DNA from 4 places in the Paenibacillus sp. FSL H7-0703 genome. Region 4 is predicted to be linked to each of the others. Evidence: riboswitches for the same ligand, from Rfam matches in the RefSeq annotation. Region 4 holds a riboswitch; each other region holds the start of a gene.

Region 1 (6,193 bases), 1.2 Mb from region 4:
ATGCCCAGTGATCGCAACGAGTCTTCATCGGTAGCGTCCGCCACGACAGTATGTGTCAACATCTCACTCATACTGTCCACAACATCCTCATTCCGGTCAATGCCTAGCACCTCGCACCCCATATCCACCAATTGCAAAGCCAGGCTTGAGCCAAACCGCCCCAAGCCAATAACTACAAACTGCTGCGTTTTCATATCTACTCGAAAACTCCTTATCTGAATCAATTTCATAAATGGGGATTTTGCAAAAATCCCATAAGCGACTTCCAATGAAGAAGATATAGATCGAAATGGTTTAGTTCGTCTATATCTTGACTTCGGAGCGACTGGTATCGAATTTTGCAAAATCCTGAAATGATTAAACCAACGAAATGTATATGAAATGATTCATCCTATAATCATTTTGCCTTCCGGATGACGATATAATTCTTTACCCTTTTTCGGCCCCAGTGCATAAGCTAGCGTGAGTGGCCCCAGTCTACCTGCAAACATCGTCAGGGTAATCACCAGCTTACCTATGACTGTTAAATCAGGTGTAAGCCCCATCGACAGCCCCACCGTACCAAACGCAGACACCGTCTCAAACAAGATCATCAGAAAATGATGATCTTCGGTTGCCGACAAAATCATGGTCACCCCGATCACGAACAGCAACCCCAGCAGTGTAATGGTCAAAGCCTTGTAAATTCGTCCCTGCGCAAGTCGGTACTTGAACAGTACAATATCTTCCCGCCCCCGCAGCATCGAAATCACTGCTCCAATGAGCAGGGCGAATGTTGTGGTCTTAATCCCGCCTCCAGTGGAGCCAGGGGAAGCCCCAATAAACATGAGTATGATGATAAAAAACTGCGTAGCCTGCCGCAAGCCTGCGATGTCCAGCGTATTGGCACCTGCGGTACGGGGAGTAACGGACTGGAATAAAGATCCCAGTAGCTTACCACCCCAATCAAGCGAGCCAAGAGTCTTTGGATTCGTAAACTCAAATACAAAAATCACGAGCGTGCCGACTACAATCATAGCGCCCGTCATGCTGAGTACCACCTTGGTGTGCAAGGACAGTCTCTTGCGCTTGCGATATTCTGCCAGGTCTGACATCACTACAAAACCAATGCCGCCAGAAATAATTAGAAACATTGCGGTAAAATTAACAATCGGATCATATACATAACCTGTCAAGCTGCGAAATTCACCGAATAAATCAAAACCAGCATTGTTAAACATGGAGATGGCATGCCAGATTCCAAAATAAATCGCCCTGCCTACAGGCATATCAAAGGACCAGCGAACCGAGAATATCGTAGCGCATACGCCTTCAATAACTAGTGAGTACAGTAATACCTTACGGATTAACCCGACAATTCCCTCTACAGAAGTCTGATTCATCGCTTCCTGCAAAATGAGACGCTCCCGCAAGGAAATCCGACGCTTGAACACCAGTGCAATCAAGGTAGCCATGGTCATAAAGCCAAGACCGCCGATCTGGATCAGCGCAACGATGACAACTTGACCAAAAGTGGTAAAAAAGAGCCCGGTATCCTTTACGACAAGCCCGGTTACACAGGTCGCAGAGGCGGCAGTAAACAAAGCGTCTATAAACGCAAGTGGCTTTCCTGTTGTATTGGAGATCGGCAGCATTAACAATAAACTACCTATAAGAATGATAATGGCAAAGCCCGCAACGAATATCTGCGGTGGAGAAAGCCGAAGCCAGCTTGCATTGGGATTCATCTATTCATCACTTCTCTCCTAATCCTTAAAACTATAAAAACAGTGATTTAATACGGTGTAAGCTCGCTACGCGTTCCATTTGATCTTTCGATCGTCGTTGCCCCTGAATTTTTTGATTTTTCCAAACCTTAGTTAACTATAATTAGCATTCCCTGAATACAGGAAGAATGCATGTCAAGCACTACTCAGCCCCCTGTGCTATTGGCGGGCAGTAGCGAAAGGGGCAGAATTGTTCTGAAGAAGCGAAGCGTTTGCCTTTATCTCCGGATTTTAACCATTAAAGGGGGTATACAATCAAAAAATCCGGGGATAACAGCAATCGGAAGAATAATCTGCACCCGCAGCGGTCTAACCAATCCAAACACTTTTATACGCACAAAAAAAGACACCGGAAAACCGAGTGCCTGACTTGGTTCCTGCTCATAGCCTACGAGGTTAGCTGACGGATTCGGGCAGCACAGTATGCCCTATTTACACTTCCGATCCAGCAGGATCGGTTGTAAAATTCACCCCAGTAACATGGTTCCCCCGTTTTCCCATAGAAATTCGGCTCAACTGTATATCATTACCTATGTATTTTATAGGCATTGCCTCAAGATTATAATCCTTCTATATCCAGATCACAAAACCGATTTCGCCGAAAAAACGTGAAATTGGCTTTATTTTGCGAATGGGCATCGTTTAATCGCAGCTTATCTAATTTTATTGGAACTTTAAAGTGCTTTCACTCTATTTTCATGAATATCGCTGGTCTGTTGGCGGGAACCTGTGCAGTATGATATCTTTAATGGATGTTCTTATTTACAGATTAAGGAGGAAACTCATGAATCCTATCGGGAAACCGGTCGTGCTCACGGCCAACTTCAAAAAATTAGGCTTGCTGGGCGGGATTGGCCTGATTTGCTTTTTTATCTTTCAATTGCTTATTCCCTCGCTTAGCAATCCGAGTCCAGAATCAGTAATGAACGCAAAGGTCATCAGCAAACAAGAAGCGGTCATACACGCATTGGACTTCGCCCGCTCCGAGCTGGGCTATACTGAATCACAGCCTGAGGAGCCCGTCGTGACCTATCAGGCCGAAACAGATTTGTACGGTTATTTATCTAGAGAAAAACTGCTTCAACAGTACGACCGTACATGGAAAAAGAGTTACCCTTACGAAACCTTTCGGGTCGATCTGCCTGAATCCTCAGCGAAGAGTAAGCTGCAAATTCATGTGGATTTATCCACTGGCAAGGTCGTTAGCTTTAAACGAATCACCTCCAGCACCAATTACACACAGGCTGATATTTCTACGGATGAACAAGCACGTAACAGGCTTGTACGTGTGGCTGAGGACGGCATGACCCTCGAAGCCAAGGAGCAGGCGGCCGCAGTATGGGTCAAGCGCTTTGGCTTTAAGCCGTCGGATTTGAAGCTTGCGACCACTGAACAAGAAGGCGGATTAAAGTATACCGTAGACGATAAAAAAATCGGCGCCTCGGTACTTACACTGGCTTTTACTTTTGAAGACGGTGATGTTCGCTCCTTCACTCAAAGCTTTTCGGCCCCGTCGTCCTATACCGATTATATCGAAAAGCAAACATTTTGGGCGAATTGGATGACCTATGCGGGTTATGCCCTATTTAGCTTTGTACTGGGTGTACTTGCCATTGTGTATGCGTCACTCACCCGACGACATACTTCATTTGTACGCGGCATTGTTCTATCCGTTGTATACTTTATTGCTAGTATAGCTGGGACCATGAACATGCTGCCTTTATTGCAAGCAGAAGCAGGCGGTAAGGGCATGCTTATATTTCTTATGGTTTTCCAGATTGGTGTTACCTTCGTCATGGCTGTAGCGCTCTACTTCTCCTTGGTCGGCGGTGACGGGCTTATGCGTCAGGTTGGACTGAATGCATGGCCACGTGCAAAAGAGCCGGGCTACGGGCTGTATGTGCTTCGCAGTATGTATGTTGGCTACTTGTGGGCCTTTATTTTACTCGGGGTACAATCCATTTTGTTCTTTATACTGGAGCGCACATTTAATACATTCTCCACCACAGATGCCACGCAATCCCCTTACAATATGGCTTATCCATGGCTACTGCCGATTATGGCCTGGATGGCAGGTATTGGAGAAGAGACTGTCTACCGTCTGTTTGGTATTCCGATGGTCAAAAAAATAGTGAAAAATACTTTTGTTGCGTGTCTGATCACCACGCTGATTTGGGCACTGGGACATACACTTTATCCAATCTATCCGGTGATTTCCAGACCTATTGAGCTGACTTTTCTTGGTTTGCTGTTCAGTTTTGTGTTCCTGCGTTACGGCTTTATTGCCGCCATGTTCAGCCACGTTATTTTTGACAGCATTCTAATGGGACTTAGTGTGATGAGTCTGGGAGACACTGTGAATGTGAGCGCTGGTCTATTCTGGATCTTACTTCCAGCCATTGTGGGTTACATCATTTATTGGTTTAGTCCTAAAAAACCAAATCGAATTATGTTTGAACCTATAAAAAAAGAGGAGCCGTATTCTACGACTCCTCCTCCCGAAGGGCAGCTATAATCTGACGCGCAAGCTTATCCCCAATAGAGAGAGGCCGGAAGTCTTCGACACTGGCCTCTCTTATTTTTTTGAGCGATCCAAAATGCTTAAGCAGTAACTTACGCCGTTTCTCGCCGATGCCTGGAATAGAGTCCAGCCGGGAAGTTACCATAGATTTGCCGCGTTGCTCGCGGTGGAACGTGATGGCAAAACGGTGAACCTCGTCCTGAATCCGTTGCAGCAGATAAAATTCTTCGCTATTGCGTGCAAGTGTCACGGCCTCAGAGGACTCTCCCACTAATAGTTGGGAAGTTCTATGTTTGGCATCCTTCACCAGCCCACACACAGGAATGAACAAACCCAGCTCATTTTGCAATACATCGGTCGCCGCCTTAATTTGTCCACGTCCACCATCGACAACGATCAAGTCGGGACGTTCCAAATTTTCCTTAAGCACACGTTCATATCTACGTCGGATAACCTCACGCATTGTTTCATAATCATCGGGTCCCTGCACAGAACGGATTTTATATTTTCGATACTCCTTCTTGGCAGGCTTGCCATCAATAAACACGATCATGGCTGAGACTGGATCGGAACCCTGGATGTTGGAGTTATCAAACGCCTCCACCCGGTGCAAGCTATCCAGTCCAATGGCACGTCCGAGATTGCTTGCAGCTTTGGATGTCCGTTCCTCATCCCGCTCGATCAGCTTAAACTTCTCATCCAAAGCAACACGTGCATTTTCCGTCGCCATGCCTGTCATTTGCTTTTTCAGTCCACGCTGCGGTACAAGTACCTTTACATCCAACCATTCAGCCAGAGCGAGAGCCGCCGTACTCGGGTCCTCCAGTCCACCGGATAGTTGGGTTTCTGTTTCCTTTACTCCGGTATCTTGGTCACCAACTTGGTCTTGATTTGTTGCTGCATAAGTTACCCGTTCTTCAGCCACCAGCAATGAGTCAGCAGAAGGCTCTGTCTCCGTTTGTATCGCTTTCTCATCTGTCTGTCCGGTAGCATCGGTTGTAGCTGCACTGTGGAGTACAGTTTCTGCCGCAACCGGTTGATCGACATTGACCTGTTCTGCCTGCATCAGCCTAGGAGAATCTGGCAGCAATATTTCTTGCGGCACTGCCGGGTTGTCACTATAATATTGCGTCACATAGGACATAAAATCACTGTAAGCTTCACCGTAGAAAGGAAAAGTCGACATATGGCGCTCGATCATTTTACCTTTGCGGACATATAGGATTTGTACACACATCCAGCCCTTATCTACTGAAAAACCGAATACATCTCGATCCTTCGCATCCGATGTGGTGATTTTCTGCTTTTCCATCATCGCGTCGATGCTGATAATCTGATCTCGCAGCTCCTTGGCCCGCTCAAAGTACAATTCCTCTGCGGCCTCCTGCATTTTACGCTGAAGATCCTTTTTAATTTCCTCATGTCCCCCGCTTAAAAAGGAACCAATCTCCTGACCAATCTGGTCATACGTTTCCTTCTCGACCTCTTTCACACAAGGCCCCAAACATTGATGCATGTGATAATACAGACACACTTCCTTGGGCATCACACCACACTTGCGTAACGGATACATACGATCCAGCAGCTTCTTCGTCTGATGTGCCGCGTAGGAATTGGGGTACGGTCCAAAATATTTTGCTTTATCTTTCAGAACGCGACGGGTCACCTCCAGCTTGGGGTGTGCCTCGTTCGTAATTTTCAAATACGGAAAGGTTTTATCATCCTTCAATAGCACGTTATAACGAGGCTGGTACTTTTTAATGAGGTTGCACTCCAAAATGAGCGCCTCCATATTACTGCCTGTAACGATATATTCAAAATCACGGATATCGGAAACCAGTCGCTGCGTCTTGCCGTTATGGCTACCTGTAAAATAGGAACGGACCCGGTTTTTCAACACTTTGGC
Region 2 (6,193 bases), 110 kb from region 4:
TGTGTTAAGGTTGGGCCTACCCTTCCAGCGCCTGCTTCAATTCCTCAGGCGAAGCGTCCCACCATTCCTCGTTATGAGAAATCAGCAGACTTTTAAGTGCTGCCTTATCCTCACTTCCGAGATCCTCCAGCATGAAACGACGCTTGAGCGCATAATCCATACGATTGACGTGATCGGCGAGGATTTTCCAGCCGCGTTTGGCTTCGTCGTCAATCAGCATCTCGCAGGCGGTGGCACCGCCGTACATACGCCCTTCGGGCGTACGATCCACGGCTACCCATACGAGCCATACTTGGCGTCCGTTCGGTACATCCTCTTTATTCGTAGAGAACTTGATACCACGTTCTACTTTACTTTTGGCATGCATGGCACCGATATCAATTTTCGCCTCTCCTCGGTCAATGATAACGGGAGACATGCTGTTCAGGTCGATTGAGCCTGCGCCGAAACCCTTATGTTTACTCTTGCCACTGACAATGTTCAGTGCAATCTGTTTTTTGCCGTCCGGCTGATTTTCACTCATGCGTCACTAGACCTCCATTTTCCGTCTTCACACTCATTCTACACTATAAATATTTTAACTAATAATCTCCTGAAAGCAAACATATACATGCTGTAGATGCTTGTCAACGGGAGGTATCCATTGTATGACCCCAGCACGCACTAAAATCGTTTTATTGTCTACACTAGCCCTCGGTCTCCTCGCAGGGACGTTATGGTTTGCCTGGCAACCCCAATCGCAATCCGACCCACAGTCCATAGGCCAACCACTATACGGCTCCCTGTCTGAGTCTGCGCTTGCCCCAAATATGGGCAAGCCTCTAGGGGCAAACATCCTGCCTGACCTGCCCAAGAACCTTCCACAGCCCGCTACAGAAATCCTCAGCAAACGGGTGGTAGAGTACCACATTGATGTGTCTCTGGAAAAAGGACAGGTTTTGCGAGGCACTGAGACACTGACCTGGAAGCATCCGGGCAAGAAAACCGTGAATGATCTGTATCTTCATCTATACCCGAATGCTTTCTCTTCCATGGAAACTACCTTTATGAAGGAATCCGGTGGAAAGCTGCGCGGAGATACCATGCCCAAAGACGGCTTTGGCTCCATGACGCTGACTGAACTAAAAACAGAAGACGGTTTATCTCTCATGCACCGCATCCAATATGTGCAGCCAGATGACGGTAACGCAGGCGACCGTTCGCTCGTGAAGGTGCGTCTACCCAAGCCGGTACGAGGTGGCGAAGAAATCACATTATATATGAAGTTTGAGGTAAAACTGCCCGCCATCTTCGCTCGTATGGGTGCGACAGATGATTTTGTAATGGCAGGGCAGTGGTTCCCGAAGCTCAGCGTCTACGAGACTGCAGGACAGCGTGGACGCGCCGAGGAGGGCTGGAACCTCCACCAGTATCATGGTAACTCCGAGTTTTATGCCGATTTTGGAATTTACAGCGTACGGATTCGGGTGCCTGAAACTCATATCGTAGCAGCGACCGGATTTCCCACCCGTGGTGCCGTCCGACAGAACGGCCAAAAAATATATCAATTTTATGCCGATGATGTACACGATTTTGCCTGGTCCGCTTCACCCAACTTTGTAACCGTAGAAGAACCCTTTTCTTCTGCTGAAGTCCCTGGTGTCAAAATCAAGCTCTACCTTGACCCGTCGCACAAGGAGCTCAAAGGGCGCTATATGAGCGCAGCGAAGGCCGCCCTTTCGTACTACAGCAAATGGTACGGGCCTTATCCATATTCCACCCTATCCATCGTGGTTCCACCCAAATCAGGCAATGGAGCCGGCGGTATGGAGTATCCGACACTCATCACGGCCGCTGCTGCGGGTAATCTGAATCCTGGCTATAGTCTGGAACGGACATTAGTTCATGAGATTGGACATCAATATTTCTACGGAATGGTAGCCAATAATGAATTTGAGGAGCCGTGGCTGGATGAAGGCTTCACCTCCTATGCAGAGGAGCGGCTTATGGAGCAAGAATATGGGCTTACCCCTAACTTGCCATTACAATCGGGACAGGTAGCCTCCCCACAGCCGCTAAACCGTGAGTCATGGAAGTACGGCTCAGCTGCTGAGTACGCGCAAAATGCCTACTCTCGAGGCAAGCTGGTCCTACGGGGCATTGAACGTCAGGTGGGTATGAAAAAAATGGATCGCATTATGCGGACCTACGTCCAGACGTACCGATTTAAGCATCCGTCCTCAATGGATTTTCAACGTATCGTGGAGAGAGTCACCGGACGCTCATGGAGCCACTATTTTGAACAGTATGTATATGACGGCCAGATGGCGGACTTTTCAGTGGATCACATCACAAACCACAAGCTGGAGAATGGATATGAAGCAGTCGTGACGGTCAGCAAAAAAGGGGCGGATTATCCCAAGATCCCTGTCCAATTTACCTTCAAGGATGGTACCACGATATTCAAGGCTTGGGACGGCGCGGGCAAAAGCACAACTTTTCGGATCAAAAGTACTTCTCCCGTTTCCTATGTAACCCTTGATCCCTTATATACCATTGCACTGGAGAACAAGCATATTAACAATAGCCTAAAAGCCGAATTGGACGAAAAGCAACAAACCCGTTGGAGTGTAAGTGTAACCAAGCTGTTGGAGACACTGCTTGGAAGTCTGTCATGGTGAGGTGTCTATAGATGCGGACTGTTATAAAAGAGGGCTGGGCGCTGGTGCGCATACGATTCTATATCGTTATCATTTTATTTCTGTATCGACTACTGTGGGGGGTGTTTATCTATCGGCTGGTGCAGTCTGCCGTTATCCCGCTATTGCTCCGTTATCCTGATCAGGGTCAAAACGAGCTGGGACAGACCTTATTTTGGATGGAGAGTCAGATTGCTCTGATGGACAGCCGGGAAGTACATGTGTATTTGTGGATACTACTAGGGGCGACTGTACTACGCATACTGATCACTCCCTTCATTAGAGCCGGAATATATCAAAGTCTGCATACCGATGCGACTGAACCGCAAAGCCTGTCCTTTTTCAAGGGTATGAAACGCCATGGCATGTCGTCGCTGTTGTATTACACCATCGAGTTGGGACTGCTGCTGCTTCCCGCCTTTTGGGTAGTACCGAGACTCTACCCTATTGTAGCAGGAGCACTTCAATCTTCCTCTTATCTGCTGCATTTATTGCCCTATGTCATTGGATGGATGGCATACGGATGGTTCATTCGGCAGTGCATCCTGTATATGCAACTGGGTACTGTCGGTGGTCACGCCATACTATCGTCCCTGCTCGCCTTCTTTCGCCGGCTCCTCCCAGCTGTCGGTATATCCCTTTTGCTCGGTGCTTGTGTGCTGCTGGTCTTCGGTCTATTTGGCACCGTGGCGATGATTTGGACTGGCATGCTGGCGCTCATTCTCCAGCAATCGTATCATTTTGTTACTAGTCTGGTCAGGCTGTGGCATATCAGTTCGCAGTACAGACTATGGCATACCGATATCTCTAGTAGAAGCTAAGCCCTGCCTTTATGTTTTTTACTTCATTTCCGTCTGTCGAAAAACCTTGATTCATACTCGCGCAAACGACACATAACTGAATACTGTTAACAAGATCTGTTCCTGGGACATTAGGAGCAGATTTTTTTTGTAACTTTTTGCAATGAAACATTTGCCAAAGCCAGCCGTCTTTGTTACAATAATCGCAGTGAACTGATAGTAACAACTTTGTAATCTTTATTGTAACCTTTATCTCAAAAATAACGTTATTGTGAATACTGCTCTCCAAGGTGCACATCTTAAGTTAAGCCTAATTCCTGGCACCTAGGAAGCGGGGGAACCAGTTTGGGTGAATTGATCTCGCAACAGAGTGGTCATAGGGGAACCTTCTACCGAATCCTTAAGCTAACCTCGCAGGCATTGGAAGGGGTATATTTTTTTTGAAGAAGAAGCTAACGATCGCAGCTATGGGTCTTGCCATTGCCTTTACATCTTTTACATTCGGTGGCGGCAGTGCATATGCAGACTCTAAGATGGACCAGGTCATTCAAGATGCCAAAGGAACGAACTACAGAAGCGGAGGCACTACACTCGAGGGATTCGATTGCTCCGGCTTCACAATGTACGTATACAACAAACTGGGAATTAAACTTCCGCATCAATCCGGATCACAATTCAAAATGGGATCTTCTGTATCCCGCGATGAAATGAGACCTGGGGACCTGGTGTTCTTCAACACCACAGGAAGAGGCATTTCCCATGTAGGTATCTTCGTAGGTGAAGGGAAATTTGCCCACTCCTCGACTTCACGTGGTGTAGTAGTTAGCTCACTGAACGAAAATTATTACGCTAACCGCTATGTCGGTGCAAAAAGAATTATGAGCACAGACGCTTACCATTCTGTAGCTTCAGACATTCCTGATGACGATAACGTAGAATAACTAACGCACAGCAAGCTAACCCTAGCCGCAATTTGATTCTGGCCGGAATCGAATTGCGGTTTTTTATGTCCACAACATCAGCAATTATTATCTTTACTGACGAACTGAGACCTCAAAAGGTTTCAATTGTAGCGAACATCGTCGGTTTTACCGTCACCGCTGGGGGAGCATATGAGCAGTAATTCCTTCTTATTGAATGTATACCCGACTTAGGTATGAAATAAACACGCTTGCCATTCCTCTGCAACTTGTCTACAATCTGTTGTTAATGATTGAAGTACCTGTGTAAAAGGAGGATGGAACACATGCCGGCCTCAATATCCAACTATCGGATCGTACCGATGGACGAGCATCAAGCGGCTGCAATTTGTGAGTGGCACTATGATCCACCTTATAACATATACGGTTGGCTCCCCTGGGAACAAATGAAGGCGCTTGAAGTCGAATTCGGAAGTCCCACGCTTCGCCAAGAGCAATATGTTGCCGTACTGGATAAAGAGAACAAACTGACGGGATTTGCTCAATATTTTCCTATGATCGGTGTGACCCGGCTAGGTCTTGGAATGCATCCTGACAGATGCGGACATGGCAAAGGCTCTGATTTTGTCCGTGCCATTGCAGAGGAAGCTCAACGACGCAACCCGAAGAATGAAATTGATCTAGAGGTGCTCACTTGGAATGGGCGCGCTATCCGGGCCTACAAGGCGGCTGGATTTGAGCTTACAGATACCTATGAACGCCAGACTCCTGATGGCAAAAAACCATTTTATTGTATGGTATATCGTCCCGAGCACCCAACCCAGATTCTATGATAAAAGCGCCTTCGGCATACAACCACGATGTTGTATAGCGAAGGCGCTTTTATCATCATACGACAGATCATTACAAGCTCAATGACTGCTGCGCATTTTTTCAAAAGCTTCATTATATTGTTGGGCTTCCTTAATATCCACGGCCATAATACCGCCGTCGTCCCAAGAGGTCAAACGCAGAGTCACGGTCTTATAATCAATCGTAATAAATGGATGATGATTGAATGCTTCAGATATAGCGGCAACTTCATCCACGAATGCAATCCCTTTCATAAAACTGGAAAAATTATATTTTCGAACGATCCAACGTCCTTCCTCCAGTTCCCAGCCCTCCAGTTTCTCCAGATGTGCTTCAATCTCTTCTTGTGTAAAAGGCATGTTACGAACTCCTCCCCGTTTATACGGAAGCCTTTCGACCGCTTAAATACGGCCAAAACTACGATATATTGGTGTACATATTACCACGGCCCCGTTGATAAATCCATAAGACGGACCTCAAATCAAAGGGACTGACATCAGCTCCTCGTCCCCAATAAGTACATAGATGCGATGCTGCTCCGGCTCATAGATCACAACGCTACTCCCTACAGTGATTGTGGGCTCTGTACCCAGTGCATAAAATAAGTCTTCTGCCAAAGCTTCATTGACTTCCTGACGTCCCGCCGGGTCCAGCCTGTCCCAATCTTCTGCTTCCATCTCAAAAAATTCATAGCTATCTGGGATGCGCCCCACAGCCTCTGTAAAATCGTTCAAAATTTGTTCATACTCACGCCCATGCTTTACTCCCATGCCATTTCCTCCAATGGTTCCGCCATTCAATACATAATCACCTTATTATACCGGAAATTCGCACTTAACAAAAAAGAGAGTTTTGTCGATAAATACTATAATCCGTCTTGTAATGACGCGCTTGGGGCAAGGACGACCCCGGCGGCATGAAAGGATTCAAAATCTATTCTCAT
Region 3 (6,193 bases), 3.1 Mb from region 4:
GTAATAGCGCGAAAGCTCGTCGTCTGGTAATGGATGATTAAAAAAAGTACCCCACAAACTGGCGCTATAGCGGTTCCAGCCAAAGCATTCCACATACAACCAGTCAAACCAAGCCCGCTCCCCAGGCATCGGCTTAGAGCCGCCTGAATGGGGCGCATGGTGAAGCATACGACCAAAAAAAGCTTCCGAGAATTGCTGATATTCGCGGGTAAACATCAACATTTCGTGCCATAATTCATCCACATCACTACTGAACATAGGCACTCTATTCATAATCGCGCATAGCATAAAATATCGTTTTAGCTCATGCCAGCGCCAATCATATTCTTGCTTCGTCAGCTCTGGGTGGGCTTCCATTACACGACCCCTTACGCTATGAGCATAGGAGGCGGGAATGGATTGCTCCAGTAGCTGCATCAGCTCTGTAATCTCTGGATGACGCTCCTGTGTAAGGGACGAAGGAGAAGGGGAACTGAGGAAAAAAGCATTCCGGCGCCGTGTTTTTCTGTTTCCCCGGTTCCTGCGTATTGCACGGAATATAAACCAAAAAATGATGAGGTCCACCACAATAAACAACGTCCAAAAGCTGCTCATACTATCCATGATGGCTGACTACTCCTTTCTGAAAGAACACGGAATTAAGATTTAGCGTTCGTTATTCAGCAGAGCGAATTCTTTTTTTATCTGGCCTAGCAGTTCAGGATTCGTGATTACATCGCAAGCAGTCCATGCCAAAGTTCTCGCAGCCAGCAGCATTCCTTCCATGGCCCGGTCCTGCATCGCCAAATCGCGGAATTCTGGTGTATGCAAGGCATGCTTCTCGTCAATAACTTGAATGTAAGGATGGATAGCAGGGCAATGAAGCGATACATTTCCGATATCCATGGAGCCGTGATCTTCGCCTTCCGTTATATCTTCTTGTGAAATGCCAGCCTGCACCAAATTTGCGGTAAACGCATCGGAAAGTACACGGTTCGTGACCATTTCATCATAAGAAGTCTCATAATTGGAGGTCTCCAAACGACACCCGGCCTGTAAAGCAGCTCCTTCAGCAATTTGAATAACACGGCTAGTCAGCGGGTTCAGTTCTTGACGAGTAGCGGCTCTCACATAAAATTGGGCTGAGGCGTAATCAGGAATAATGTTGGCTGCTTGCCCACCCTGGTTAATGATCCCATGGATACGCACTGTACTTTTTACTTGTTGACGGAACGCATTGATGCCATTGAACGTTTGAATCACAGCGTCCAGCGCGTTAATGCCTTCGTGCGGGCTGGCAGCCGCGTGAGCAGATTGACCAAAAAATTCGAATTGTACCGCATCAATCGCCAGTGATTTGCCTGATTTTTCGTAACGGTCATAAGGATGCGTCATAAGCGCTATGTCGCAATCATCAAACAACCCGGCAGCGGCCATCGGGACCTTTGCACCGCGTGTTTCTTCGGCAGGTGTGCCATATACCCGTACTTCTCCACCAGTTTCGTCGATGATCGACTTGAGGCCGACGGCAGCACCGGTACTCATCATACATATCAGATGGTGCCCACAGGCGTGTCCTAGACCTTTCAGAGCGTCATATTCTGCCAGAAAAGCGACAACCGGTCCGGGTTTTGCGGATTTGTAAGTTGCAATAAAGGCTGTTTCTATGCCCAATACCGGTGCCTGGACCTCAAAACCGTGAAAAACCAGTTCTTCTTTTAAACGGGTAGCGGCCAGAAATTCCTCGTTTCCAAGTTCAGGATTTGCGCCAATATATAACGAAATGTCCTTAAACCGTGGGGCATGCTGCTCAATTGTCTTTTGAATGGTCTGCTTAAAATCCATGCTGAAAACTCCTTTATATAAACTGTAATGTAGGTACTGCGTTAGGTATGCTGAAATTGTACTATAACATTCATTGCATAATCATGCATATTCATTTATAATGACACAATCTTATTTATTATAAAGAATTTAAGGAGAGAAAAAAAGATTGAAAAAGGCATATCGTTTTACCGCCCTGGTTTTGTCGGCGGTTATCTTGCTGTTGACTGGTCTTCCCATGCTCACTGCATACGGAACGGAAGCAAAGCCACAGAAAAAACTTGTAGTGGGCATGAGTGCCGACTTTCCGCCGTATGAGTTTCATAAAGTCATTAACGGTAAGGATACCATTGTTGGGTTCGATGTGGAAATCGCCAAGGAAATCGCCAAAGATTTGGATGCGGAGATGGTCCCTGAGGACATGAGTTTTGACTCTTTGCTGCCTGCTTTGCAAAGTGGTCGTGTAGACTTGGTACTGTCCGGTATGACACCGACGGATGAGCGGAGAAAGAGCATTGATTTTTCAGATGTATATTATCGCTCCAAGCAAGTCATTATGGTACGTCCAGAGGATAAAGACAAATATCCTACGATGGATGCTTTGAAAGGCGAGAAGATTGGCGCACAAAAAGGGAGTATTCAGGAAGAAATTGCTCAAAAAGTACCCAATGCCACTGTAACCTCACTGGACAAAATATCCGATCTGGTACTCCAGCTGCGGACCCAGCGTATCAACGCTGTTGTGATCGAAGATACGGTTGCTAAAGGATACACGTTAGATGGTACCGTAACACTTGCCAAGGCCGTGCCTGAGGATGCCGGAGCAGAAACAGCTGTAGGTATACGCAAGGGGAACGCAGAATTGCTTGCCTCTGTAAATAAAACGTTGGCTCGCCTGAAAGCGGACGGGTCGATTGAGAAGTTTTCCACAGAAGCGAGCGCGCTCTCTGCAGATCGACAGGTTTCTTCTAATAACATCGTAGATATTTTTTGGAAATACCGCAGTTTTTACGCTACGGGTATCGGCTACACTCTGTTGCTGTCTGCACTCGGAGTACTGTTTGGATTTATCATTGGTCTGATCGTATCCTTGCTGCGGATGAGCGGTATACGCATCATTGAGTGGTTAGGTACCACTTATGTGGAGATCCTGCGTGGCACACCTATGCTGGTGCAACTCATGATCATTCACTACGGGGTTGCTTTGACGCTGGGTGTCAATTTTACCCCACTCCAGTCTGGTATAATCACATTGTCTCTGAATAGTTCAGCATATCTGGCTGAAATTTTCCGGGCAGGTATCCAGGCAGTAGACCGTGGACAGATGGAGGCTGCTCGTTCGTTGGGTATGGGACGCGGTAAAGCTATGCGTCATGTCATTTTGCCGCAAGCGTTTAAATCTATTTTGCCTGCTATCGGTAATGAGTTTATTACGATCATTAAAGAATCATCCATTATTTCGACCATTGGGATGGTGGATATTATGTATCAGGCCCAGGTCATTAAGAACATCACCTACGAAGGATTAAGTCCGTTCGTAATAGCAGCCGCTATTTATTTTGTAATGACATTCAGCTTGTCTAAGCTGCTGGGTTTATGGGAAAGGAAGTTGAGAGCCAGTGATCACCGTTAAACAACTGCGTAAATCGTTCGGTAAGAATGAGATTTTAAAAGGCATTGATATAGATATAGCCAAAGGTGAAGTCGTCGTCATCATCGGTCCCAGTGGTTCGGGGAAGAGTACGTTTTTGCGTTGTATGAATCTGTTGGAACAGCCTACAGACGGGGAGATTTTATTTGAGGGCGAGCCGATTACAGCTCGTGGCCATAATATTAATGTAACCCGGGAGAAGATGGGGATGGTGTTCCAGCATTTTAATCTTTTCCCGCATAAAACAGTGTTGCAGAACCTGACACTTGCCCCAACACAGGTTAGAAGACAGTCAGGGAAGGAAGCGGAAAAAATTTCGCTAGAACTCTTGCGTACCGTAGGGCTTGAGGATAAGAAGAATACCTATCCGAACCAGCTATCCGGAGGACAGAAGCAACGTATTGCGATTGCGCGTGCTTTGGCCATGCAGCCGCACGTAATGCTGTTCGATGAGCCGACTTCTGCATTGGACCCTGAAATGGTTGGAGAGGTTCTGGATGTAATGAAGAAGCTCGCCGAAGGCGGCATGACAATGGTAATCGTGACGCATGAAATGGGTTTTGCCCGCGAGGTGGGCGATCGAATTATCTTTATGGATAACGGTCAAATTGTAGAGCAAGGTACACCAGAGCAGGTATTTGGCACTCCAAGCCATGATCGCACCCGTGATTTTCTTGCCAAAGTATTGTAAGGAAGTGCTGATATAATCTATAAAAAAAGCCCTCCGTTTGACGGAGGGCTTTTTTCCTTTTTGTCACCATTTCCCCATACTTTCGTAACAAATATCGATTTCTTGATGACAAAATTGTAACGAGTATAGTATGATGTTCAAGGTTCCCAACATTTTCATGCGGATAAGGTTACAAAATTGTGATATTATGCAGTAAGCCAAAACTTACCGGGACAGCATGTGGTTATGACAACCGCTGAATGCTGGGCCCAAACTATGGGAAGTGCGGGGGACGTAACAACGGCAGTCATTCCGATACGTCATAAGACGATGTGGAATATGCCTAGGGGTGAATTGCACAAGCATAGGGCTTCTCCTGAGTCCGAATCCGACAGCTAACTTCGCAGGCATAACAGAGGAGGTACATATCTTTGAAACATCTAAAACATATTGGTAAAACGATGAAATTTGCGGTGCTTGCCGCAGCTATTGCAGGGCTGGCACAGACAGCTGGAGTAGCGGATGCTGCTTCGCTTCACACTGCCAAAGAGGGCGATACCTTCTTTTTACTTGCTCAACGTTATGGAGTATCGGTAGACGAGCTAACGAAGGCGAACCCAAACATTGCCTCCAACAATATATATGCAGGTCTGCAAATTAAGGTGCCTGACGAAAAAAGTGTGAAGGCAGCTTCGGATTCGAAGCCGCAGCTTCTTACGGAGAAAGCACCAGCAAATGAGGGGCCAACGATTGAAGCATGGGGTAAAACATTCAACTATAGCAAAATAGTTGACGTTAAGGCTTCTGCGTATTCTGCTGCAGCTGATGAGAATGGTAAATGGGGAGCAGTGGACTACTACGGCAATCCGCTTAAACTAGGTACAATTGCGGTAGACCCGAACGTCATTCCGATGGGCACGAAAGTGCTGGTTACAGGCTATTCCCACCCAGGTTTGCCGGATCATTCTTTTGTAGCTGTCGCTCGCGATCAGGGCAGCGCCATTACAGGAAAACGGATTGATATCTTTATTCCTGGTAACAAATCATTTGTGAACGACTTTGGATTTCAAAATGTGAAGCTGTACGTTATTGATAAATAACATTGTACGTATATAAGTTTAATTAAACATAATATATATTATGTAAACTTAATACCTGTACACTACCGCATATAACTAGGTCGGACTCTTATTAGGTCCTATCCGTAAAAAAAGGCTGTCTTGATGAGCAGAAAACTTCTGCTGGTAAGACAGCCTTTTTACGTTGCTTTAGCTTGTAGCTCAATCATAAACATATTGTTATTTCCGTTCCGAGGTATGGAGTAGCCGGGGGACTGTCACAAATTTGTAGCCCTTAGCTTTTAGAGAGTGAATTAGACCCGGCAGAGCTTGGACAGTGCCTTGCAAGTTGGAACTTTGACCTCCACCTGCGTGCATTAAAATAATAGAGCCAGGCCCGGTAGCTGGGATCACATTGCGCTGAATTTGTGTTTTACTTAGTCCCTTCCAGTCGAGAGAGTCTACATTCCAATTGACAATCATATAGCCATGACGACGTGCCCATTGGATTTGAGGCTCCGTGATTTCACCGTAGGGTGGACGAATCAACTTGGGGCGAAAACCTGCGCTGGCTTGTAAAATACGTTCTGTTTTTATAATCTGGTTGCGAAAGCGTTCTGGTGTGGCCTTCCTAAAATCCGGATGAGTATAGGAATGGTTTCCTATAGCATGGCCTTCACGGATAATACGGCGTATGATCCCCGGATGCTTTTCCGCACGGTGACCGACGATGAAAAAGGTGGCTTTGATGCCATTGGCGTGTAATACGTCCAAAACCTGCGGCGTATACCTAGAATCGGGCACATCATCAAAGGTTAGGGCAATTTGGCGGGTGTGTGGGCCGCACATTTTAAAAATGTCCGCATGTTTTTTACGCAGCATTGCTAATGTAGGAGTAGCACGATCTGTGCTCTGTTGTTGTACAGAAGAAGCAATAGCTGCTTCCTTGGGATGGGGCGTTCCGATGTTGGGAGGCGCATCCGCGTGAACGGGTAAACTTGAAAATGCTAG
Region 4 (6,193 bases):
CAGCTCGTACTTTAGCTCCTCCGACATGACACTCCGTCTTCTTCGGCTCATACATACGCCTCCTTCGGCAATGGAATAAGGAAGATCATTCCCGGCTTAGTATGTGCAGAGATGTCATGCTTCATCCTGCTCTGTATATACAAAACGGCCCCGTCATTTGAAATGACGAAGCCGTCGTTAAACCTGCAAAGCTGGTATAAATCACGAAATCAATTAAGGTGTTTCAAAATATTCGACTACACTTGTATGGGAGTCGGGATCATATACGCTGACTTCTACCGACTCGGTAAGAATGTCAGCATAGCTGTAGGAGACACGTTTAAACGTCTGTTGCTCCTGATCCAGCTTGACGATAAAAACAGAAGGGTACGTTTCTTCCAAGACACCAGTTCGTTCGACGGTCTTACGGCGTCCGCCGTTAGCCCGCAGCAAAATTTTTTGCCCTACATGTGCGTCGAGACTGCGTTTGATTTCCAACAGCGTATTTTTAGCCATTGCCTAACGACCACCTCTTTCCTTGTCCATTATAACGAATTTTAGAGGGATTGTCAAATCAAGCTAAATATTATAACAACACGAAAAATAAGTTGTCAATTTAATTTTTTGCGAACAGGAATAATTTATATAAAAAATGACAAAAAGCCTCTGAAAGCAGAGGCTTTTTGCTCAGGTTAATCCTATTGGCACATTTGAATCCTAGATTGCGGAAGGCGTTACTTTAAGCGTTGATAAATTTTCAAGCTTCGGCAGGCCGATGCGATAGCTTCCCCTAGTTTCAATTCCACCCACTCCACGACTGCCACTGATTGTCTGGTGAAACAGGTCCCCCATGTTGACCGTATCACGGATCGAAGTAAAGGCCGCCTTGGCAGCCACGTAAACGGGGTCCAGCGCGTGAATCAGGATACGCCCTGGTGAGCTGGCGAAGTTCGCTCCCGCACGTAGCAGCGCCTCAAAATGGGACTGGCACGCTCCCGCTACAATCGTCAGCGAATCCAGATGACGTTCATATTGTCTTGCTACCTGAATCGCCGCCACAAAATTTTGCGAATTTTTATAACTTTTCAAGCTGTACAAATCGTAAGGCTGTGGCTGCTTCAGCACACCGTCATGTCCGGTAATGACTACGATATCCGGACGGATACGAGGAAGCAGTCGGTACAACGTGTCTGCCATTGCCGATTCGTGAACGTGATGTCCCTCTGCAGGAACACGGAGCTGTTCATATAAACTGAGACATTTTTTCAGATAGCTGGGATCTCCATCCAGGTGAAGAACCTTTCCCGGCATTTCAAAATACGTTGACTCAACCGGATCACTCCAGTCCCCTACCAGAGCTGCCTGACTACGAGCAGCTTGCTGCTGGCGTGCCCGTTGCAACAGATTAAGAGACTCACCAGCCTTAATGTGGGCCTGCTGAGCCTTACCACTAATCTGGTCTGCAGGCACTCTGACCAGATCGTTCACCGGAGAATCGGCCAGCAGCCGAAATTCTATTCCCTTAATGATCGCTTTATCCCGCTGGATGTCCTCAACGCGAAACGTGACATCCCCGCCGTACGATTTCCGAACGACCAAGTCTCCTAAACTCATCACACTGTATCACCCCTCCTATATCGTATGGGTGAATGCACAGTTTGGTTCCAGCTTAGGATATACCTGCCTCCAATAGCACAGCGCTGAGACGCGCAAATTCCTCAATACTTAACGTTTCTCCTCGACGGGAGGGTTCAATACCAGCTTGTTGCAACAGCGGCTCCAGCGTGTCCCTGTTCTCTTTGGTGAAGAAACGGCTTTTTAAATTATTGGAGATGGTTTTACGACGCTGGGCAAAAGCAGCATGAACCACTTCAAAGAAGTGCTTCTCATCCACCACTTCCACCGGAGGGGCTTCCCGTACACGCAGCCGGATGACTGCAGACTCCACATTCGGCTGGGGAATAAATACTGTATTCGGCACAGTACAGACTAATTCAGGTTCGCTGTAATATTGCACCGCAATGCTCAGACTGCCGTAATCCTTCGTTCCAGGAGACGCAGCCATGCGCTCAGCCACTTCTTTTTGGATCATAACGACGATATTCTCCAGAGGGAGCTTGTCCTCCAGCAGCCTCATCAGAATCGGTGTAGTAACATAGTACGGTAGATTAGCCACGACACTTACTTTACTCACGTCTGCAAAATCGGCTGCGAACACCTCTCGCAAATCCAGCTTCAGCACGTCTCCATGACGTACCTTCACATGCTCGTAAGGGGCCAACACCTCTCCGAGAATTGGCAGCAGCCGCTGGTCAATCTCGACAGCGGTAACTGCCTTAGCCGATTGCGCCAGCTTCTCGGTCAAAGCGCCAATCCCAGGACCGATCTCAAGTGCACCCTTCGTCTCATCCAATCCGGCAGCATTTACAATCTTATTGAGAATATTTTGATCAATCAGGAAATTTTGTCCCAAACTCTTTTTGAACGAAAAACCGTGCCGTTGAATAATTTCCTTCGTACGCCGCGGTGTTGCTATATCTTGAATCCCTGTCATACGGACATCACAATCCTTCACTTTCAATTTGTGCCAGCGCCCCGGCAAATTCCTCGCGGCTGATCTGAAATACAGAGAGCCGTTTATGTAGCTGCTTTCCGTTACAATAACCAATACCCAGCACATTCCCTAAGGCCATACGGCGTGCAGCAGCATTGGGATGGGTGATGAGTCCAGCATCAATCAGGTCCGCCCACTCAATCAGCGGGTCGGCGCCTTCCACTGTCGTATGGACCCGTGCAAGAGCGTGTCTGATCGCTTCTGGTGAGGCATTCTCCACGCCAATATCTCCTTTACGCGTCGCTTCTGCCTCGGGTATAAAGGCCTGCTTGCAGCCGGGTACCTTGGAAGCGATAATCTTACGGATGCGCTCCCCTGCATGATCGGGATCGGTTAAAATGATGACCCCCCGCCGCTCCTGCGCCAATGCAATTTTACGCAGCGTCATTTTATTAATGGCGGAGCCGCCAGTTTCTATCGTATCCGCTTCAACAGCGCGGCGAATGGCCACCGTATCATCCCGGCCCTCTACCACGATCACTTCCTTGATCATTTGCGTTTCCCTCCACTGCTACACAGCAAGCTATATTTATCTTTCCCTGCTTTTGAAAACAAAATAAGAAGAGGATATCCTCTTCTTAGCATGGCATAACTATGTTGTTAATACTATCGCATTGCCCTCAACATACACAACCTGTTTTAGTTGATTTCAGGCTTTACCGGTCCGATAACATATACGGTTTTACCGTGCTTACGACCAAATTGGTTGGCTCGGCTCAAACTCTCATAATACACATCGATTTTGTGGCCTTTAATCGCGCCACCGGTATCCTCCGCACGACGGAAGCCCACCCCTTCGATATACACCCACCAGCCGATTGGAATTACACTCGGATCGACCGCGATGGTGCGTCCTTCCGTGACACGTGCGCCGGATGCAGTACGTGTACCGATACCTGGCTCCTGTGAGGAATACGCCGTCATGGAGACATTTTGTAAAACTTTGCTATATTTAAAATTTACGCCTGCTTTACGGACAGCACTGCCCGAACTAACCGTTGTTGCCTCAACCGCATCATTGGGACCGACGGAAGCAGCAAGAACGACCGGTTTTTTCTTCGTTCCTACCGCAATGACCTTATCCACACGGTTCTGTGCAACTTCCTTGTTAACCAGCTGTTTGGATACCAACTTTCCATCATGATATACCTTTTGAACGTGCTGGACGACCACACCCGATTTGCCGCTTTGAATGACCCGATTATCGCCTTTATAAAGACTCGGATCGGCCGTTTTGATGACCTGATAAGGCACCTGTTTTTTCTGTTCGACCTGCTGTTTCTTCACACGGACGATTTTTATGTCCATGTTAGACGAAACAGAGGCATCCAACGCAGGATAAACTTTATCCGTTGATGATAATTTATAGCCCGAGGTACGAATGGCACCTTCTACTGTATTTTCTGTTGTGTACAGCTTTTTCGTCTCATTGCCTGAAGATACTTTGACTTGATTGGCACGTTTAATGACTACGCGATCGCCATCCTGTATTGCTCCATTTAGCGGCATGGAAACTGTATCATGCGGCTGAAGTGAAATGGAATGCTCGCTCAGCAAATCTTGAAGCTTGGATTCCCGGGTTTCTACCGCAGACGCCTTGCCATCGATGACAAAAAAGACTTGTTTTTTAGATTGCGTGTACATCAGAATTGAAATCATAATCGTTAGCGCGATTAGAAAAATAGCAACCAAAGCAGCCTGGCGCACATTCTCTTGCTTCCAACGCAATACGTAAGACATGCTGGATGAGCGTGACTCATGGGTATCCTTTTTTTGGAAAATGCCCATTTCCTCCGTCCTCCTTACATAGCCCGCCGTCTGGAGTAAGACATAGTTGAGATTTGACGTGACTATAACAGATTTTCTACAAGACAAGCCCAAACTACGACTGTCCTGCACCATGTACCCGTCTTCGCGGCATGCTGTCCTCCCCTGTTTAACCACAGTATGATGACAGATTTTCTTTTATTCACAACAAAAAAAGCCAGAGAAAGAGACTAGAGAGCTCTTTCGTGGCTTCCGGCATGTGTGAATATGCGGGAAAACTCATGCACGAGATGGCTTCTCTCTTGTTACGCTTACGGGGTTAGCTGTCGGGTTCGGACGTAGAGAGTCGCCCTAGCTTGGGTCAACCGCTCATGGCGGTCGCCTTCACATTCACCCCAAAGACCCAGAAAGAAATCGAAATACGGCTCCTCCACCTGTTCAATCCCTACCGGGAAAAGAATTTAGGTCGAGCCGGCTGGCGGAAGAGACGTTCCCTTCTTGCACATACGCCGGACGTACTGTAAGCCATATCGGTTCCCCCGTTCCCTGTAAAAGGGACTCAGCGAGACTGGTTCATGAAATGACTTGTTGATGTTTACATTCAAACAACAATTCACTGAAAAGATGATATCCTGTTTCTATGCATGTTGTAAAGCAGGTTTCAAGTACATTTTTTAAAATATTCGGTTAAAATATTGTAATATTCTCGAGTTTCCTGCAACAAATTCATGATTAGCTTCGTCTATCTCTTTATTTTGATCGATTTCTTCACTTTTTCACTGAATGTCAAATCGTTCCAGGGCATTTCGGGTCGTTATTGACACTAATTCCTCCACTGTAATCCCTTTGATTTGGGCTGCAGCCTCTGCTACCAGTCTCACATGTGCAGACTCATTTCGCTTCCCACGAAACGGATGAGGCGTCAGATAGGGAGCATCAGTTTCAATGAGCAGACGGTCCAGCGGCACCTGTGCGAGCACCTCTTTTGGCTGCTTGGCATTTTTGAACGTTATTGGACCACCGAAGGAAAGGTGAAATCCCATATCCAGCACCATTTTGGCTGTCTCCCAGCTACCCGAAAAGGAGTGCATGACTCCACCAATCTCACTCGCTTTTTCCTCGCGCAAAATCTTAACAATATCTTCATGGGCATCCCGGTTATGAATAACAATGGGCATCTTGAGCTCACGAGCCAGACCAATTTGATTTCGAAACACCCGATGCTGCACATCCTTCGGTGATGTATCCCAATAATAATCCAGACCGATCTCTCCGATGGCTACAACCTTTTTATGACTGCATAACGATGCAATCCATTCTAGATCGCCCTCCTGCATTGTAATAGCATCCTGTGGGTGCCATCCAACTGCCGCATAAATAAAATCATACGTCTCGGCCAATTTCATGGTGGATGGAATGGTCTCACGATTAAATCCGATATTGATCATCCGCGTTACTCCTGATTCGACAGCACGTGCTATAACTTCTTCACGATCTTCGTCAAATTGTGGCGCATCCAAGTGAGTATGAGTGTCGAATAAATCCAAGGTTTACATCTCCTTTTTTTACTTACATTTCTATATAGTTGTCTATTCTTTGACAAAATAATTCCTTATTTCGGCAGGAAGCCTGTCTTTTACCGCGTTCAATTTATTCTGGGGAAAATACATATGATATTTCCCTCGGTGAATACCACTTATTGAGCGCACAATTTCCGAAACTTCGGATATTTCACTCACCTCGCCCTGACGTCCAAGCAGTAAAATCTGGTTGTCCGTCGAGCCACCCTGCCGAAACACATCATAAGGAAGATCTGTCGGAAAATCAATTTCA

What was found. Region 4 has a riboswitch for cyclic di-AMP ahead of MHB46_RS14130 (G5 domain-containing protein). Riboswitches for the same ligand answer to the same signal wherever they lie in the genome.
Region 1: linked by a shared signal. The riboswitch ahead of MHB46_RS19915 (TrkH family potassium uptake protein) and the one ahead of MHB46_RS14130 (G5 domain-containing protein) in region 4 are both predicted to bind cyclic di-AMP.
Region 2: linked by a shared signal. The riboswitch ahead of MHB46_RS13715 (C40 family peptidase) and the one ahead of MHB46_RS14130 (G5 domain-containing protein) in region 4 are both predicted to bind cyclic di-AMP.
Region 3: linked by a shared signal. The riboswitch ahead of MHB46_RS00700 (3D domain-containing protein) and the one ahead of MHB46_RS14130 (G5 domain-containing protein) in region 4 are both predicted to bind cyclic di-AMP.

What each region holds. Positions count from the first base shown of each region.
Region 1 is NZ_JBBOPF010000001.1:4,461,679-4,467,871, reverse strand. Features, by position in the region: gene MHB46_RS19920 (potassium channel family protein) at 1-194, opposite strand, end outside; gene MHB46_RS19915 (TrkH family potassium uptake protein) at 387-1,727, opposite strand; cyclic di-AMP (ydaO/yuaA leader) riboswitch at 2,137-2,289, opposite strand; gene MHB46_RS19910 (CPBP family intramembrane glutamic endopeptidase) at 2,551-4,281, shown strand; gene uvrC (excinuclease ABC subunit UvrC) at 4,250-6,193, opposite strand, start outside.
Region 2 is NZ_JBBOPF010000001.1:3,109,220-3,115,412, forward strand. Features, by position in the region: gene MHB46_RS13700 (YwhD family protein) at 17-523, opposite strand; gene MHB46_RS13705 (M1 family metallopeptidase) at 648-2,660, shown strand; gene MHB46_RS13710 (hypothetical protein) at 2,672-3,499, shown strand; cyclic di-AMP (ydaO/yuaA leader) riboswitch at 3,776-3,913, shown strand; gene MHB46_RS13715 (C40 family peptidase) at 3,919-4,419, shown strand; gene MHB46_RS13720 (GNAT family N-acetyltransferase) at 4,725-5,231, shown strand; gene MHB46_RS13725 (4a-hydroxytetrahydrobiopterin dehydratase) at 5,310-5,609, opposite strand; gene MHB46_RS13730 (hypothetical protein) at 5,727-6,020, opposite strand.
Region 3 is NZ_JBBOPF010000001.1:150,788-156,980, forward strand. Features, by position in the region: gene MHB46_RS00680 (hypothetical protein) at 1-603, opposite strand, end outside; gene MHB46_RS00685 (M20 family metallopeptidase) at 646-1,824, opposite strand; gene MHB46_RS00690 (ABC transporter substrate-binding protein/permease) at 1,973-3,436, shown strand; gene MHB46_RS00695 (amino acid ABC transporter ATP-binding protein) at 3,423-4,145, shown strand; cyclic di-AMP (ydaO/yuaA leader) riboswitch at 4,381-4,549, shown strand; gene MHB46_RS00700 (3D domain-containing protein) at 4,556-5,224, shown strand; gene MHB46_RS00705 (polysaccharide deacetylase family protein) at 5,423-6,193, opposite strand, start outside.
Region 4 is NZ_JBBOPF010000001.1:3,216,581-3,222,773, forward strand. Features, by position in the region: gene MHB46_RS14105 (small, acid-soluble spore protein, alpha/beta type) at 1-51, opposite strand, end outside; gene veg (biofilm formation stimulator Veg) at 214-495, opposite strand; gene yabG (sporulation peptidase YabG) at 697-1,593, opposite strand; gene rsmA (16S rRNA (adenine(1518)-N(6)/adenine(1519)-N(6))-dimethyltransferase RsmA) at 1,649-2,533, opposite strand; gene rnmV (ribonuclease M5) at 2,541-3,086, opposite strand; gene MHB46_RS14130 (G5 domain-containing protein) at 3,233-4,381, opposite strand; cyclic di-AMP (ydaO/yuaA leader) riboswitch at 4,653-4,935, opposite strand; gene MHB46_RS14135 (TatD family hydrolase) at 5,137-5,907, opposite strand; gene MHB46_RS14140 (HD domain-containing protein) at 5,950-6,193, opposite strand, start outside.